DNA from 4 places in the Janthinobacterium salmonicoloratum genome. Region 2 is predicted to be linked to each of the others. Evidence: predicted binding sites of a transcription regulator. Region 2 holds the regulator's gene; each other region holds the start of a gene.
The links. Region 2 encodes sigma-54, which starts transcription at its own class of promoters, with help from an activator protein. Its sites were predicted from a motif close to TGGCANGNAANCTGCTTT; they were not measured.
Positions count from the first base shown of each region.

Region 1: ACQ4WY_RS04245 (urease accessory protein UreD) is a predicted target of sigma-54. The motif match lies at 2,143-2,160, and genes of this name have one in related genera.
Region 3: adh (aldehyde dehydrogenase) is a predicted target of sigma-54. The motif match lies at 2,146-2,163, and genes of this name have one in related genera.
Region 4: prpB (methylisocitrate lyase) is a predicted target of sigma-54. The motif match lies at 1,558-1,575, and genes of this name have one in related genera.

Region 1 covers NZ_JBNYXV010000001.1:914,742-918,481, reverse strand. Annotated here, with positions in the region: gene ACQ4WY_RS04250 (two-component system response regulator) at 1-2,031, shown strand, start outside; gene ACQ4WY_RS04245 (urease accessory protein UreD) at 2,191-3,057, shown strand; gene ACQ4WY_RS04240 (urease subunit gamma) at 3,070-3,372, shown strand; gene ACQ4WY_RS04235 (urease subunit beta) at 3,467-3,740, shown strand, end outside.
Region 2 covers NZ_JBNYXV010000002.1:192,125-195,864, forward strand. Annotated here, with positions in the region: gene ACQ4WY_RS14025 (enoyl-CoA hydratase/isomerase family protein) at 1-31, opposite strand, end outside; gene hpf (ribosome hibernation-promoting factor, HPF/YfiA family) at 306-665, opposite strand; gene ACQ4WY_RS14035 (RNA polymerase factor sigma-54) at 735-2,213, opposite strand; gene lptB (LPS export ABC transporter ATP-binding protein) at 2,218-2,973, opposite strand; gene lptA (lipopolysaccharide transport periplasmic protein LptA) at 2,973-3,566, opposite strand; gene lptC (LPS export ABC transporter periplasmic protein LptC) at 3,592-3,740, opposite strand, start outside.
Region 3 covers NZ_JBNYXV010000012.1:9,538-13,277, reverse strand. Annotated here, with positions in the region: gene ACQ4WY_RS28085 (PQQ-dependent methanol/ethanol family dehydrogenase) at 1-42, opposite strand, end outside; gene ACQ4WY_RS28080 (DUF779 domain-containing protein) at 94-483, opposite strand; gene adh (aldehyde dehydrogenase) at 539-2,059, opposite strand; gene ACQ4WY_RS28070 (beta-propeller fold lactonase family protein) at 2,398-3,354, opposite strand; gene ACQ4WY_RS28065 (TonB-dependent receptor family protein) at 3,559-3,740, shown strand, end outside.
Region 4 covers NZ_JBNYXV010000001.1:858,609-862,348, reverse strand. Annotated here, with positions in the region: gene ACQ4WY_RS03970 (MBL fold metallo-hydrolase) at 1-485, opposite strand, end outside; gene ACQ4WY_RS03965 (hypothetical protein) at 662-898, shown strand; gene ACQ4WY_RS03960 (hypothetical protein) at 1,022-1,270, shown strand; gene prpB (methylisocitrate lyase) at 1,638-2,525, shown strand; gene prpC (bifunctional 2-methylcitrate synthase/citrate synthase) at 2,595-3,740, shown strand, end outside.

The DNA of each region.
Region 1 (3,740 bases), on a different contig from region 2:
ATCCTGCTCGACGTGCGCATGCCTGGCCTCGACGGCTTTGAAGTGTGCCGCCGCCTGAAGGAAATACCGTCCCTGCGCCAGGTGCCGGTGATCTTCCTGTCGGCGCAGTACGATACGGATGACAAGGTGCGCGGCTTTGCGCTCGGTGCCGTCGACTTTATCGCCAAGCCCTTCCAGGCCGAGGAAATCCTGGCCCGCACCGACGCCCACGTGCGCCTGGCGCGGGCGCAGCTGCAGCTGGCGCAGGAGCGCGCCAACCTGGAGCGGCGCGTGGCCGAACGCACGGCCGAACTGGAACAGGTGGCCAGCACCCTGGCGCGCGAAGTGCAGATCCGCCGCGCCAATGAAGAATTGCTGCGCCTGTCGGGCCAGGTCTTCGAAGCGACCCAGGACGCCATCCTGATCACGGATCCGACCGGCATCATCGTCACGGCCAATCCTGCCTTCACGCGCATCACCGGCTACGCGGCGCAGGAAGTGGTGGGCACGGACATCATGCGCCTGCACGCCGAACACACGGGCGAAGCGGTGCTGCTGGCCATGCGCCAGGGCTTGCGCAGCAGCGCTTGCTGGTCGGGCGAGGTGCAGACGCGGCGCAAGAGCGGCGACACCTATCCCTGTTTGCTCAGCGCCTCCACCGTGCACGGCCCCGATGGCGCCGTCGTTAACTACATCGGCGTCTTCCTCGATATCAGCGAGCGCAAGGCCGAGCAGCATCTGATCGATTTCCTCTCCTATCACGATGCGCTGACGGGCTTGCCGAACCGCGTGCTGCTGCGCGAGCGCTTCGAACAGGCGCGCGCCAACGCCCTGCGCGACAGCCAGCAGGTGGTGCTGATGTGCCTGGACCTGGACCGCTTCAAGAACATCAATGATTCGCACGGCCAGGCCGTCGGCGACAAGGCGCTGCAAGTGGTGGCGCGTTTCCTGTCCGGCTGCGTGCGCGAGGGCGATACGGTAGTGCGCCAGGGCGGCGACGAATTCCAGATCCTGCTGCAGGACGATGCCCTGCTGGGGCGTACCCTGGGGCTGGCGCAAACCATCCTGGCCGGCTTGCGCGAAGAACTCAGCGTCGATGGCGAGCGCCTGGCGCTGACGACCAGCATCGGCATCGCAATGTGCCCGGCCGATGGCGACAGCCTCGACGACGTGCTGCGCCACGCCGACACGGCCCTGGTGCGCGCCAAGGAAATGGGGCGCGACCATTATGCCTTTTTCACGGAGCGCATGGGCAGCGATATCCGCGCCCGCCTGGCCATGCAGCAGCAACTGCGCGGCGCCATCGGCCGCGACGAATTCGCCGTGCACTACCAGCCGCAGATGTGTTTGCGCACGGGCGCCTTGCTGGGCGCGGAAGCCTTGCTGCGCTGGGATAACCCGGTGCTGGGCAAGGTGCCGCCCGGCCTGTTCATCGCCCTGGCCGAGGAATACGGCTCGATCACGGCCATCGGCGAATGGGTGCTGGAAAGCGTCTGCGCGCAGATCCGCGCCTGGCACGACGCGGGCCTGGGCAGCATCAAGGTGGCCGTCAACCTGTCCGGCAAGCAGTTCGCACAGGACCGCACGGTGCCTTTCGTCGAAGCGACTTTGCGCAAATACGGCATCGCGCCTGCCTGCCTCGGTATCGAGATCACGGAAAGCACGGTGATGGGCGACCCGGACAAGGCAGTGGCGGCCCTGACGCGCCTGAAGGATATCGGCGTGGGCATTTCGCTCGACGACTTCGGCACTGGCTATTCCAGCCTGGGCTATTTGAAACGCTTTCCCATCGATGTGCTGAAAATCGACAAATCCTTCGTCGATGACGTTACCACCAGCAGCAGCGATGCGGCCATCGCCCGTTCCGTCATCTCGCTGGCGCACAACCTGGACATGCGCGTCATCGCCGAAGGCGTGGAAACGCGCGAGCAGGTGGCCTTCCTGACGGAACACGGCTGCGACGAAATGCAGGGCTATTATTTCAGCCGGCCCCTGGCCGCGGAAGCTTTCACGGCCTTGCTGCGCGAACGGCGCACTCTGGCCGTGGCCTGAAAGCCTGCCCTTTAAAGGGCAGGCTTTCAGCGCTGCGATGCGCGCGACGCACCATGCCGGTGCGTCCGCTGCAGCGCGGTGCAGGATTCTCACTTTTCCTTTCCCTGACGCTGGCACATATCCTGCTTAGGTAATCGCTTATTTACGCGATTGCCCCGCATGCCAGACAGTACCCATCCAGCCATGCCCTCACAGGCCAGCGCACACGGCGCCTGGCAGGCGCACCTGCGCCTGGGTTTTGCGCTGCACGATGGCGTCAGCCGCCTCGTCGAGCGCACGCACAGCGGCCCCCTGCGCGTGCAAAAGGCCCTGTATCCGGAAGGCGATGCCGTCTGCCACGCCATCATCATCCATCCGCCCGGCGGCGTGGTGGGCGGCGACCAGCTGGCCGTCGACGCCACGGTGGGCGAGGGCGCGCACGCCCTGCTTACCTCGCCGGGCGCCGCCAAGTGGTACCGCGCGAACGGTCACGTCTCGGGCCAGCACATCGTGCTTCGCGCGGGCAGGGGCGCGGCCATCGAGTGGCTGCCGCAGGAGAGCATTTTCTTCGACCAGGCTTGCGTGCGCCTGCGCCACGAGGTGGAATTGGCGCTGGACGCCAACTATATCGGCTGCGACATCGTCTGCCTGGGCCGCAGCGCCTCAGGCGAAATTTTTAACACGGGCAGCATCAGCCAGCAGGTGCAAATCCGCCGCGGCGGCAAGTTGCTGTGGTGGGAGCAGGGTGTGCTGGCCGGCGGCGGCGCGCTGATGGCCAGCCCACTGGGACTGGGGGGCCACACGGTGTGCGCCACCCTGATCGCTGTGGGCACGCCCGTTTCCTCCGCCGTGCTGGCCGCCGTGCGCGAAATCACTGTGCCGGCCGGCGCTCTGTTTGGCGCCACGCAGATGAAAGCGTTGGTGGTGGTGCGCCTGCTGTGCGGCGACAGCGAGGCGGCGCGCACGATCATGCTGGCCGCCTGGCAGTTGCTGCGCCCCGCCATGCTGGGACGCGCCGCCGTCGTACCCCGCATCTGGAATACTTGAACAAGGACAGACATGGACCTGACTCCCCGCGAAAAAGACAAGCTGCTCATTTTTACTGCCGCACTGCTGGCCGAACGGCGCCTGGCGCGTGGCTTGAAATTGAATTATCCGGAAGCGGTGGCCCTGATCAGCGCGGCCATCATGGAAGGGGCGCGCGATGGCAGGTCGGTGGCGCAGCTGATGTCGGACGGTACGAAAATACTCTCGCGCGCGGACATCATGGACGGCATCGCCGAGATGATCCCCGATATCCAGGTGGAAGCGACCTTCCCTGATGGCAGCAAACTGGTGACCGTGCACCACCCGATACCGTAGTTTTTTGAGCGGCCAGGGCGCCACCCGCGCCATGGCTGTTTTTGCGCCGGCGACCGGCCGGCAAGCATAACGCGATCTTTGAAGGAGTCCTCTCATGACCCCAGGTGAATACAAATTGGAAGAAGGTGAAATCAGCTTGAATGTCGGGCGCGCCACGGCCACCGTGGTGGTGGCCAACCGGGGCGACCGGCCGATCCAGGTCGGCTCGCACTTTCACTTTTTCGAGGTCAATCCGGCGCTGGCCTTCGAGCGCTGGCGTGCCTACGGCATGCGCTTGAACATCACGGCCGGCACGGCCGTGCGCTTCGAGCCGGGCCAGCAGCGCACGGTGGAGCTGGTGGCGCTGGCGGGCGAGCGCAAGGTCTACG
Region 2 (3,740 bases):
TGCGGATGGAGGTCTCGACGAAGTCGCTCATGGCAGGCAGGAAAGAAGTGAAAGTGCAAACATTCTAGCGCCTGCGCGGGGAACATTGCGTTCCCATTGTGCTGCCCGACAAAGGCGGCAGGCGCAAAAAAGGGCGCAGTGAGCGCCCTTAGTTGATCACAACCGGTTCAAAGTCGCAGGCCGTAGAACACGTGGAAAAACCGTAGCGAGCAGATGTGAGTTGTGGCTGAGAAGCGGAGCTGTGCGTATGCACAGTGAGCATCGGAGGCCGCAAATCGCGACGCGCAGTAGGTTTTTTGGTGTTCTTAGGCGGCGGCGAATTCTTCGTCCGAATTGTCTGGCAGATGCTTGATCGCCTCTTTACCGTGCCCTTGCACTTTGGTTTTGTACTTCATCACTTGCCTATCGAGCTTGTCGATCAGGCTATCAATTGCGGCATACAAGTCTTGCGCCAGGCTTTCCACATAGACAGTTTTTCCACTCAGACGCAGGTTGACTTCGGCCTTTTGACGTTTTTCTTTCTCTTTGAGGTTATCCACGGTCAGAATCACGGCGATATCGATGACTTGATCAAAATGCCGTTTCACGCGCTCCAGCTTCGTTTGTACGTATTCACGGATGGCTGGTGTCACTTCGAGATGATGTCCGCTGATGGTGAGATTCATACACACTCCTAAAGATGATCGGGTTCGTGCGGTCCATCGTATCCGGCCCGCAGAGGAACCGAAAAAAACTTACAAACACTTACGCAGACTCACTGGCGGAATTTTCAACGCTTCCCGGTACTTGGCAACAGTACGTCGCGCAATCACCATGCCTTGTTCCCCCAGCATGTCCGCAATCTTACTGTCGGATAAAGGATTTTTAGGGTCTTCTGCTCCTGTCAGTTGCACGATCAATGCCCGTATCGCCGTCGATGACGCTTCGCCCCCCGCTTCGGTGGCGACGTGGCTACCAAAAAAATATTTCAACTCGAACATGCCGTGCGGGGTCAGCATGTACTTTTGAGTTGTTACCCGCGAGATAGTACTCTCGTGTAAACCCAGTGTATCAGCTATTTCACGGAGCACAAGGGGGCGCATGGCAACGGCCCCATGCGAGAAAAAGTTCTTTTGTCTTTCTACTATCGCCTGCGCCACGCGCAGAATCGTGTCGAAACGCTGGCGCATATTTTTGATCAGCCACTTGGCTTCCTGCAACTGCGCGCCCATGGCGCCCTCGCCCTTGCCCTGCTTGAGCAGGTTGGCGTACATGGCGTTGACGCGCAGGCGCGGCATGACATCGTTGTTCAGGGTGACTTGCCAGCCATTGCGCGCGCGCTTGACGACGACGTCGGGCACCACGTAATCGGACACGTCCGAAGCGAACACGGCACCCGGATGCGGATTGCACTGGCGAATCACCGTCTGCGCCTCGCGCAAGTCTTCATCGTCGCAATCGAGGGCTTTTTTCAGCTTGTTGAAATCGCGCTGGGCAAACCAGGCCAGGTGCTTTTCCACGATGACGAGGGCCATGCGCCGCGTCACCATGGCGATATGCGGCAAGCGCTTGATTTGCAGGGCCAGGCATTCGGACGCATTGCGCGCGCCCACGCCGGGCGGATCGAAACTTTGCAGCAGCGACAAGGCCGTGCGCATCTCGTCGGCATCGATTTCCAGCTCTTCCGGTAGGCGCGCCAGGATGTCGTCGAGCGACTCTTCCAGGTAGCCATTATCGTCGAGCGCGTCGATGATCAGCTCGACCAGCGCGCGGTCACGCAATTCGAGCACCGTCACGCGCATCTGCTCCATCAGGTGCTCGCGCAGGGTGCAGTGGTGGGCTTCGAGTTGCGGGCGCGAATCTTCGTCGTCGGGCGCCTTGCCCCGGCTCGCCTCGCTCCAGTCGCTGTCGCCGCCCTCCGCGGCGGCCGGGCTCTCGCCCGCCTCGCCGTCAAAGGTTTCCGCTTCGGCCGGCGCTGCGGGCACCTCCTGGCCTGGCGGCTGGGGCGGCGCTTCGGCCGGCGCGGCCGTGGAACTCAAGGCCCCGTCGGACAGCAGACGCAGCGAACGGTCGAGCGGATCGTCGAGACGCTCGAGCAAGGGATTGTCCGTCAGCAATTGCTCTAGCTCCTGGTGCAATTCCAGGGTAGACAATTGCAATAGGCGTATCGATTGCTGCAACTGCGGCGTCAGTGCCAGATGCTGCGAAGTGCGCAGCTGCAATGATTGTTTCATTGGCTCACATGCGGAAGTGTTCGCCCAGATAGACCCGGCGTACCGACTCGTTCGCGATGATGTCGTCGGGGCGTCCCGACGCCAGTACCGAGCCCTGGTTGATGATGTAGGCACGGTCGCAAATACCCAGCGTCTCGCGCACATTATGATCGGTGATCAGCACGCCGATATTGCGCTCCTTCAAAAAGCGCACGATGCGCTGGATCTCGATCACGGCGATCGGATCGACGCCGGCGAACGGTTCGTCCAGCAGCACGAAACGGGGATCGGTGGCCAGCGCGCGGGCGATTTCCACGCGGCGGCGCTCGCCGCCCGACAGGGACAGCGCCTGGTTCTCGCGCAGCTTTTCAATCTGCAAGTCGGCCAGCAATTTATCCAGGCGCTCCTCGATCTCGGCTTTCTTCAGCGGTCGGCCTTCGACGGTCTGGATTTCCAGCACGGCGCGGATATTGTCTTCCACCGTCAGCTTGCGGAACACGGACGCTTCCTGCGGCAGGTAGGACAGGCCCATCTGCGCCCGGCGGTGGATCGGCAGGCTGGAGATATCCACACCGCTGATATCGATGCTGCCGCCGTCCGACGGCACCAGGCCGACGATCATGTAGAACGAGGTGGTCTTGCCGGCGCCGTTCGGGCCCAGCAAACCCACCACTTCGCCGCATTCGACTTGCAGCGAGACATCATGCACGACTTGCCGCTTGCCATAGGTTTTTTGCAGCCCGCGAACGATCAGGGTGCTGCCGCAACGTGTATTGTCCATTATTTCTTTCCTGGCGCAGGCGTGGCCGGCGCTTTCTCCGCCGCTGGCGCCTTGGTCTTCGGCTGGATCACCATGCGCACGCTGCCGCCATCCGGGGTGCTGGTGCCGCTGTTGGAATTTTCCATCGCAAACTCTTCCTTGCGGCTGTCATACGAGATGAAGGCGCCATTGGCCACGTCGGTCACTTTCGTGCCTTCCAGGCGCGTCAGCTTGGCCCTGGAAAACATTTTCACCACTTCCGTCTTGTTGTCGTATTCCACGCGCTCCGCTTCGCCTTCGACCCACAGGTCGCCTGCGCCATCACGCTTCTGACGAAAGGTGGCCAGCTTGCCGGGATCGGCCCAGAAGGTAATGAACTGGTAGCCTTGCGGGTCTTCCGTGATCAGGGCCCGGCCCGCCTTCATGGTCAGGGTACCCTTGACCAGCACGACGTCGCCCGTCAAGGTACGCACTTGCTTGACGTCATCGACGTGGCCGCTACGTGCAGTGATGACGGCCTCCTTCTCGGAATCGGCCTTCTCGGCATGCGCCACGCCCATCACGCCCAACGAGCAAACGGTCGAGAATAGTGTCAACAGCAAGATGTTCTTCATAGTATGGTTTCCTTGTTTCATTCTGTCATTTTGCCGCAGCGGCCGGGCGCGGTTTCGGCGGGAGTACCATGCGCAGCGCATTCTGCACTTCCACCACGCCGGTGGCGTTATTGGCCTTCATGCCGATGCCATTGATGCGCGAGGCGCCCGTCAGGATATCGACAGGCACGTCCG
Region 3 (3,740 bases), on a different contig from region 2:
CTGGACCAACGAGGCGACACTCAAACCGACGACGATCCCCATGATTTTTTTCTGCACAATCATCTCCCTCTGTTTTATTAGTATGTGTGTGTATCAGGTCTTGCGGTGCTCATGCGGCTGGGCATGCAACAGCGCGCATTCTTCATCGGTGAACAGGCGCGAGCGCGTCAGGAAGCGCTTGCCCGTGCCGTTGTCGAGTGAAAACATGCCGCCATTGCCATCGACCACATCGATAATCAACTGGGTATGCTCCCAGTACTCGAATTGCTCGAGTCCCATGTAAAACGGTGTGCCATTCAAATTGCCGAGATAGATGTCGGTATCGCTGACATCGAACTCGCCCAGCGCGTAACACATGGGCGCACTGCCATCACAGCAGCCGCCCGACTGGAAAAACATCAGCGGGCCGTGACGCTGGCGCAACTTGTCCATCATTTCCAGCGCCGCTTCGGTGGCGACCACCCGGGCAATTGCTGCACTCATGGCATCCCTTTCTGCGCGCCGCACCTGGCTTGACAGGCGCGGCGCGTGTGCCGGTTTAGAAGAAGCCCAGCGCTTTCGGGCTATAGCTCACCAGCAAGTTCTTCGTTTGCTGGTAGTGATCGAGCATCATCTTGTGGTTTTCACGGCCGATACCCGATTGCTTGTAGCCACCGAACGCGGCGTGGGCGGGATACAGGTGGTAGCAATTGGTCCACACGCGGCCCGCCTGGATGGCGCGTCCCATGCGGAAGGCGCGCGAACCGTCGCGCGTCCACAAGCCGGCACCCAGGCCGTACAAGGTATCGTTGGCAATCGCCAGCGCTTCGGCCTCATCCTTGAAGGTGGTCACGGACACGACGGGCCCGAATATCTCTTCCTGGAAGATGCGCATCTTGTTATTGCCCTTGAACACGGTCGGACGCACGTAATAGCCGCCCTCCAGGTCGCCCGCCTGCGTGTTGCGCTCGCCGCCGGCCAGCACTTCGGCGCCTTCCTGGCGACCGATGTCGAGGTAGGACAGGATTTTCTCCAGCTGCTCCTGCGACGCCTGGGCGCCGATCATGGTGGAAGAGTCGAGCGGGTTGCCCTGCTTGATGGCGGCCACGCGCTTCAAAGCCCGTTCGATGAATTTTTCGTAGATCGATTCCTGGATCAGCACGCGCGATGGGCAAGTGCACACCTCGCCTTGATTCAGCGCAAACATGGTGAAGCCTTCCAGGCACTTGTCGAAATAATCATCGTCCGCATCCATCACGTCTTCAAAGAAGATGTTCGGCGACTTGCCACCCAGCTCCAGGGTGACGGGAATCAGGTTTTGCGCCGCATAGCCCATGATCAAACGGCCCGTGCCCGTTTCACCCGTGAAGGCGATCTTGGCGATGCGCTTGCTCGACGCCAACGGCTTGCCCGCTTCCAGACCGAAACCGTTGATGATGTTCAACACGCCCGGTGGCAGCAAGTCGCCGATCAGCTCGATCAACACCATGATGGACGCCGGCGTCTGTTCGGCCGGTTTGAGCACCACGCAATTGCCGGCGGCCAGGGCTGGCGCCAGTTTCCACACGGCCATCAGAATCGGGAAATTCCATGGAATGATCTGGCCCACGACACCCAGCGGCTCATGGTAGTGATAGGCATAGGTTTCCGCATCGATTTGCGCGACGGAACCTTCCTGGGCGCGGATGCAACCGGCGAAGTAACGGAAATGGTCGATGGCCAGCGGAATGTCGGCATTCATCGTTTCGCGGATCGGCTTGCCGTTGTCGATGGTTTCCGCCGTGGCGATCAGGCTCAGGTTTTGTTCGATGCGGTCGGCGATGCGATTCAGGATGTTGGCGCGCTCGGCAGGCGAAGTCTTGCCCCAAGCATCCTTGGCGGCATGCGCAGCATCCAGCGCCAGCTCGACGTCTTCCGCCGTGGAACGGGCGATTTCGCAAAACGGCAAGCCCGTGATGGGCGTGATGTTAGGAAAGTATTCACCTTTTACTGGTGCAACGAATTTGCCACCGATGTAATTGTCATAGCGTTGTTTGAAGGGATTGGCTACGCCCAGTTTGCTGATGTCTGCGAGATTCATGTCGTCCTCTATCGGGTTAATTAGAATGGAATTGCTGTAATTAAAACCAAACGTCCTGGTACAGATGGGGTGAGTACACGCAGTCTTCCGCAAATGCCGTGCCAGCTCGCTGCCCCACTACAAACTTAGCGGGTTTTACCCTTGTTACAAGGGTGTGGCGTCCCTACCGGCACGCTTTTCAGCGCATCCCCGGGGCATGAAAGGAGGGCGTGGGCCTGTTTGCGTTTTGAACAAGGTGGCGGCGTCCTGTTCCAATGCGGGCCAGCCCTGCTGCTGCGCCCTTTCGCCGCTGCACAATGGAACAGGTGTACCAGACTGGAACACCTGTCCCAGCTTGCCTAGCGAATGACCACGCCCCATGGCAATTCACCTACGGCAATATCGGCCACCTTCTGCGCGCTGGCCGTGTCGATGACGGAAACACTGTTCGAGCGGCCATTGGCCACGTACAGCTTGGCGCCGTCGGGCGTGATGGCCATATTCCATGGGCGCTTGCCGACGGCAATGGTGGCCGTGACCTGGTGGCTGACCGTGTCGATCACCATCACCGTGCCGTCCGTGCCATTCGAGACATACACCTGCTTGCCGCTGGGATGGACCACGATGCCATTGGCATTCTTGCCCGCTGGAATAGTGGCAATCGCCTTTCGCGCGGCCATATCGATCACGTACACGGCATTGACCAGTTCGCACGCCACATAGGCGCGGCCGGAGTCCGGACTGAAACCGATGCCGCGCGGACGCAATCCCACGGCGATGGAAGCCACTTGGCGGCGTTGCGCCACATCAATGACATCGACTTGCTCAGCCTCTTCCGCACTGACCAGCAGCCAGCGCCCATCCGGGCTGAAGACGGCATGTTCCGGGTTGCGTCCCTGCACCTTGATGTCGGCGAGCAAGACGCCCGTCTGGCCATCAAGTAAGGCCACGCTATTATTTTCCTCGACGGCCACGGCCACGAAATGACCGTCCCGGGAAGCGCTGACGCCTTCAGGCGACTTGCCCAGCGCCACCGTGCGCAGGGGCGTGCCGGCAGCGTTATCGATCAGCAGCAAGGCGCTGCTGGCCGCATCCGTGACAAACAATTGCCGCCCGGTGGGGTCGGCGGCGATGCCGCGCGGACGCTTGCCTGCCGCGATCTGGCGCACCACCTGGTCGGTCGCCGTGTCGATCACGCTCAAGGTGCCCGATTTTTCATTGGGGACATAGGCAAACGGAGCGGCCTGGATGGCGCTGCTGGCGAGTGCAGGCAGCAACCAGCACACCTGGCGCAAGCGCGAGAAGAAGTTGGGCATAATCACCTTTTCAATGGCAAAACGTTGGAAAAGCGCGCCGTATCGGCGCATCTGACCGTTGCTGCATGCAAACGCCGTGCCACTGACACGCGTATAATTTCAGCCCACCAATGGAGACATGGCAGGCATATTGCTTGATAAGACTAGGCAGACCTGTACCGCGCACGCGATCAAGCAGGCTTTTATTCACATTGGAGAATCCGCATGCAGCACCGTTTCCGCCTGAACACCATCGCCAGCCTGTTTGTCGCCGGCAGCGCCACCCTGGCCCCCCACGTCTTTGCCGCAGAGTCCGCTGACCTGGCCGCGGGACAAGTCATGGATACGGTGGTCGTCAGCGGCAGCCGCATCGCCCACCCCAGCCAGGAAGTGCCGGCCTCGATCGA
Region 4 (3,740 bases), on a different contig from region 2:
GTGTCGCCCACGAAGACGGCGTCGCCGATCTGGTAAGCCAGGTCGGCCGGCGTGTGGCCGGGCACGTGCAGGGCGCGCACTTCCAGTGTGCCGATATGAAAAACCTGGTCGGGCGCGAACAGCTGGTCGAACTGCGAACCGTCGGCCCTGGCGTCATCCTGATGGTAAACGGCGGCGAACGCCTGCTGCACCGTCCGGATAGCGGCGCCGATGGCCACGTCGCCGCCCAGTTGCTGCTGCAGGTAGGGCGCGGCGGAAAGATGATCGGCGTGCGCATGGGTTTCCAGCAGCCAGCAGCACTGCAAGCCGTGTTCGCGCACGAAGGCGATCACCTTGTCGGCCGAGGCGGTCGACGTGCGGCCCGCCTTGGGATCGTAGTCGAGCACGGAATCGATGATGGCGCAGTCCCGGCCATCGGTCTCATATACCACGTAGGTGACGGTGGCGGTGGCGGGGTCGAAGAAAGCTTGGATTTGTGGAGTCATCACGGCGGCAAGGGACGGACAGGGAAGGGCATTATATCGCCAGAGTTCGCCCAAAAAATGTTGAAAATTGACATTTAACATGCGAAAAACAGATAAGAGGCCGGACAAGGCGCGCGACTAACGTGCGCACCCTGTGCCTTGCCGCATGCTAACCTCATTCTTACAAGGAGGAATTCATGAACGATATGACTGCACGCAGCGAACAGTACCGCGGTTTTACTATTTCCGTGACCCCGCAAAAGGATAACGACGATTTATGGGATTTTACCTACCGCCTGCAGCGCGAAGGCGAATCCGAGGCGCAGGCGATTACGCGCAGCCGCACCCTGGGCGGATATGCGGCGCCCGAGACGGCTTGCACGGCTGGTCTGGAAGTGGCCAGGACGGAAGTGGATAATCTGCTGCGTCCTTGAAGCAGCGTAAATTGTTTAGCCCGAAAGTGAGCCTGACTACGGCTGGCGCGTGAAACACATCGCTGCCAGTCGCGCTTCATGCTACGATTTCCATTATTGAGTCAGTCACGAAGGAGGCATCCAATGAATAGCAGTTCTAAAATTCACTATAAGGGCTGGGAAATCGCTCCCTTGGCCGTGCCCACCACAGACGGCAAATGGTCGGCCAGTTGCGACATCGAACGCGCTACTGCGGAAGGCCTGGAAGTATTCGAAGGCTCGACTATGCAATTCGTTCGCGACGACGAGGAGGGCGCCATCGCCGCCGCCTGCGAAGAAGCCGTGCGCCAGATCGACAACATCATCGCCAATCCGCTGGTGCGCCTGGCCTGATTCTCTATCCCTTCAGTCCTTGTGTTCCCGCAGCCGGCATTCGCCGGCTGTTTTTCTTTCAAGCGCTGCTGGCTGCACGTCGGCCTGCTTCCCTCCTTTTCCGTCAGTGTTGTTGCATGTTTCAATATTATGTTTCAAGATGAAATAATGAAACGGAAATGAAACGTTTCATTGGTCAAACGTGAGCTCGCTGTTCCCTGGCGGGACAGCCCTGAGTAGCGCGGGTTGGCGCCTTGCCTCCTGTTTTCACTCTGCCGTCACGTGTTTGTCGCGGCGCCGCGCTGGCCTGGCACGGCATTTGCAATACCAATGTTCATAGCCACTCCGTGAAACATTCGGGACCATCCGAAACCCATAAGGTGAACACATGAGTCAATACTCCGCAGGTGCCGCATTCCGCAAGGCTGTCCAGGAAGAATCCCCGTTGCAAGTCGTCGGCGCCATCAACGCCAACCACGCCTTGCTGGCCAAGCGCGCCGGCTATAAAGCCATCTACCTGTCCGGCGGCGGTGTCGCGGCCGGCTCGCTGGGCTTGCCCGACCTGGGCATTTCCAGCCTGGACGACGTGCTGACCGATATCCGCCGCATTACCGACGTATGCGACCTGCCTCTGCTGGTCGATGCCGACACGGGCTTCGGTTCGTCCGCCTTCAATGTGGCGCGCACGGTGAAATCGATGATCAAGTTCGGCGCGGCCGGCCTGCACATCGAAGACCAGGTGGGCGCCAAGCGCTGCGGCCACCGTCCGGGCAAGGAAATCGTGAGCAAGGAAGAAATGGTCGACCGCATCAAGGCGGCCGTCGATGCGCGCACGGACCCGAACTTCGTCATCATGGCGCGCACCGATGCGCTGGCCGTCGATGGCCTGGAAGCGGCACTGGAGCGTGCTGTCGCCTGCGTCGAAGCCGGTGCCGACATGATCTTCCCGGAAGCCATCACGGACCTGGACATGTACGCCACGTTCGCCAAGGCCGTCAATGTACCGATTTTGGCCAACATCACGGAATTTGGTTCCACGCCGCTGTTCACCCTGGACGAACTGCGCAGCGCCCACGTGGGCCTGGCCCTGTACCCGCTGTCGGCCTTCCGCGCCATGAACAAGGCGGCGGAAAACGTCTACCGCGCGCTGCGCCGCGATGGCACGCAAAAGAATGTCGTCGACACCATGCAGACGCGCATGGAGCTGTATGAATCGATCAATTACCACGATTTCGAGCAAAAGCTCGACGCGCTGTTCGCCGCGCAAAAGAAATAAGTAAAGAAGCAGGGACCGCATGCCGGTCCCGCAATGACGCACCCGAGACTATTCAATCTGGAGAACACAATGACCGCACCGCAAGTCGCTACTTTCAAGCCTAAAAAATCCGTCGCCCTGTCCGGCGTCACCGCCGGCAATACGGCGCTGTGCTCGGTCGGCAAGACCGGCAACGATTTGCATTACCGCGGCTATGACATCCTGGACGTGGCCGACAGCTGCGAGTTCGAGGAAATCGCTTACCTGCTGGTGCACGGCAAGCTGCCGACGTCCGCCGAATTGAAAGGCTACAAGGCCAAGCTGAAATCCCTGCGCGGCCTGCCGTCCGCCGTCAAGCTGGCGCTGGAAGCCTTGCCCGCCGCTGCCCACCCGATGGACGTGATGCGCACGGGCGTCTCCGTGCTGGGCTGCACCCTGCCGGAAAAAGACGATCACAACGCGCCCGGCGCGCGTGACATCGCCGATCGCCTGATGGCGTCGTTCGGCTCCATGCTGCTGTATTGGTACCACTACAGCCATAACGGCAAGCGCATCGAAGTGGAAACGGACGACGATTCGATTGGTGGCCACTTCTTGCACCTGCTGCATGGCGAAAAACCGTCGGCGTCGTGGGAAAAAGCCATGCACACGTCGCTGATCCTGTACGCGGAACACGAATTCAACGCTTCGACCTTCACCAGCCGCGTGATCGCCGGCACGGGCTCGGACATCCACTCGGCCATCACGGGCGCCATCGGCGCGCTGCGCGGTCCGAAACACGGCGGCGCGAACGAAGTGGCGCTGGACATCCAGAAACGCTACGACAACGCCGATGAAGCGGAAGCGGACATCCGTGAGCGCGTGGCCAACAAGGAAGTGGTGATCGGCTTCGGCCACCCCGTCTACACGATTTCCGACCCGCGCAATAAAGTCATCAAGGAAGTGGCCCGCTCGCTGTCGCAGGAAGCCGGTTCCACCAAGATGTTCGACATCGCCGAGCGCCTGGAATCGGTCATGTGGGAAATCAAGAACATGTTCCCGAACCTGGACTGGTTCTCGGCCGTGTCGTACCACATGATGGGCGTGCCGACGGCGATGTTTACGCCGCTGTTCGTCATCTCGCGCACTTCGGGCTGGGCCGCCCACATCATCGAACAGCGCATCGATAACAAGATCATCCGCCCGAGCGCCAATTACGTGGGTCCGGAAGACCTGGAATTCGTGCCGATCAAGGAC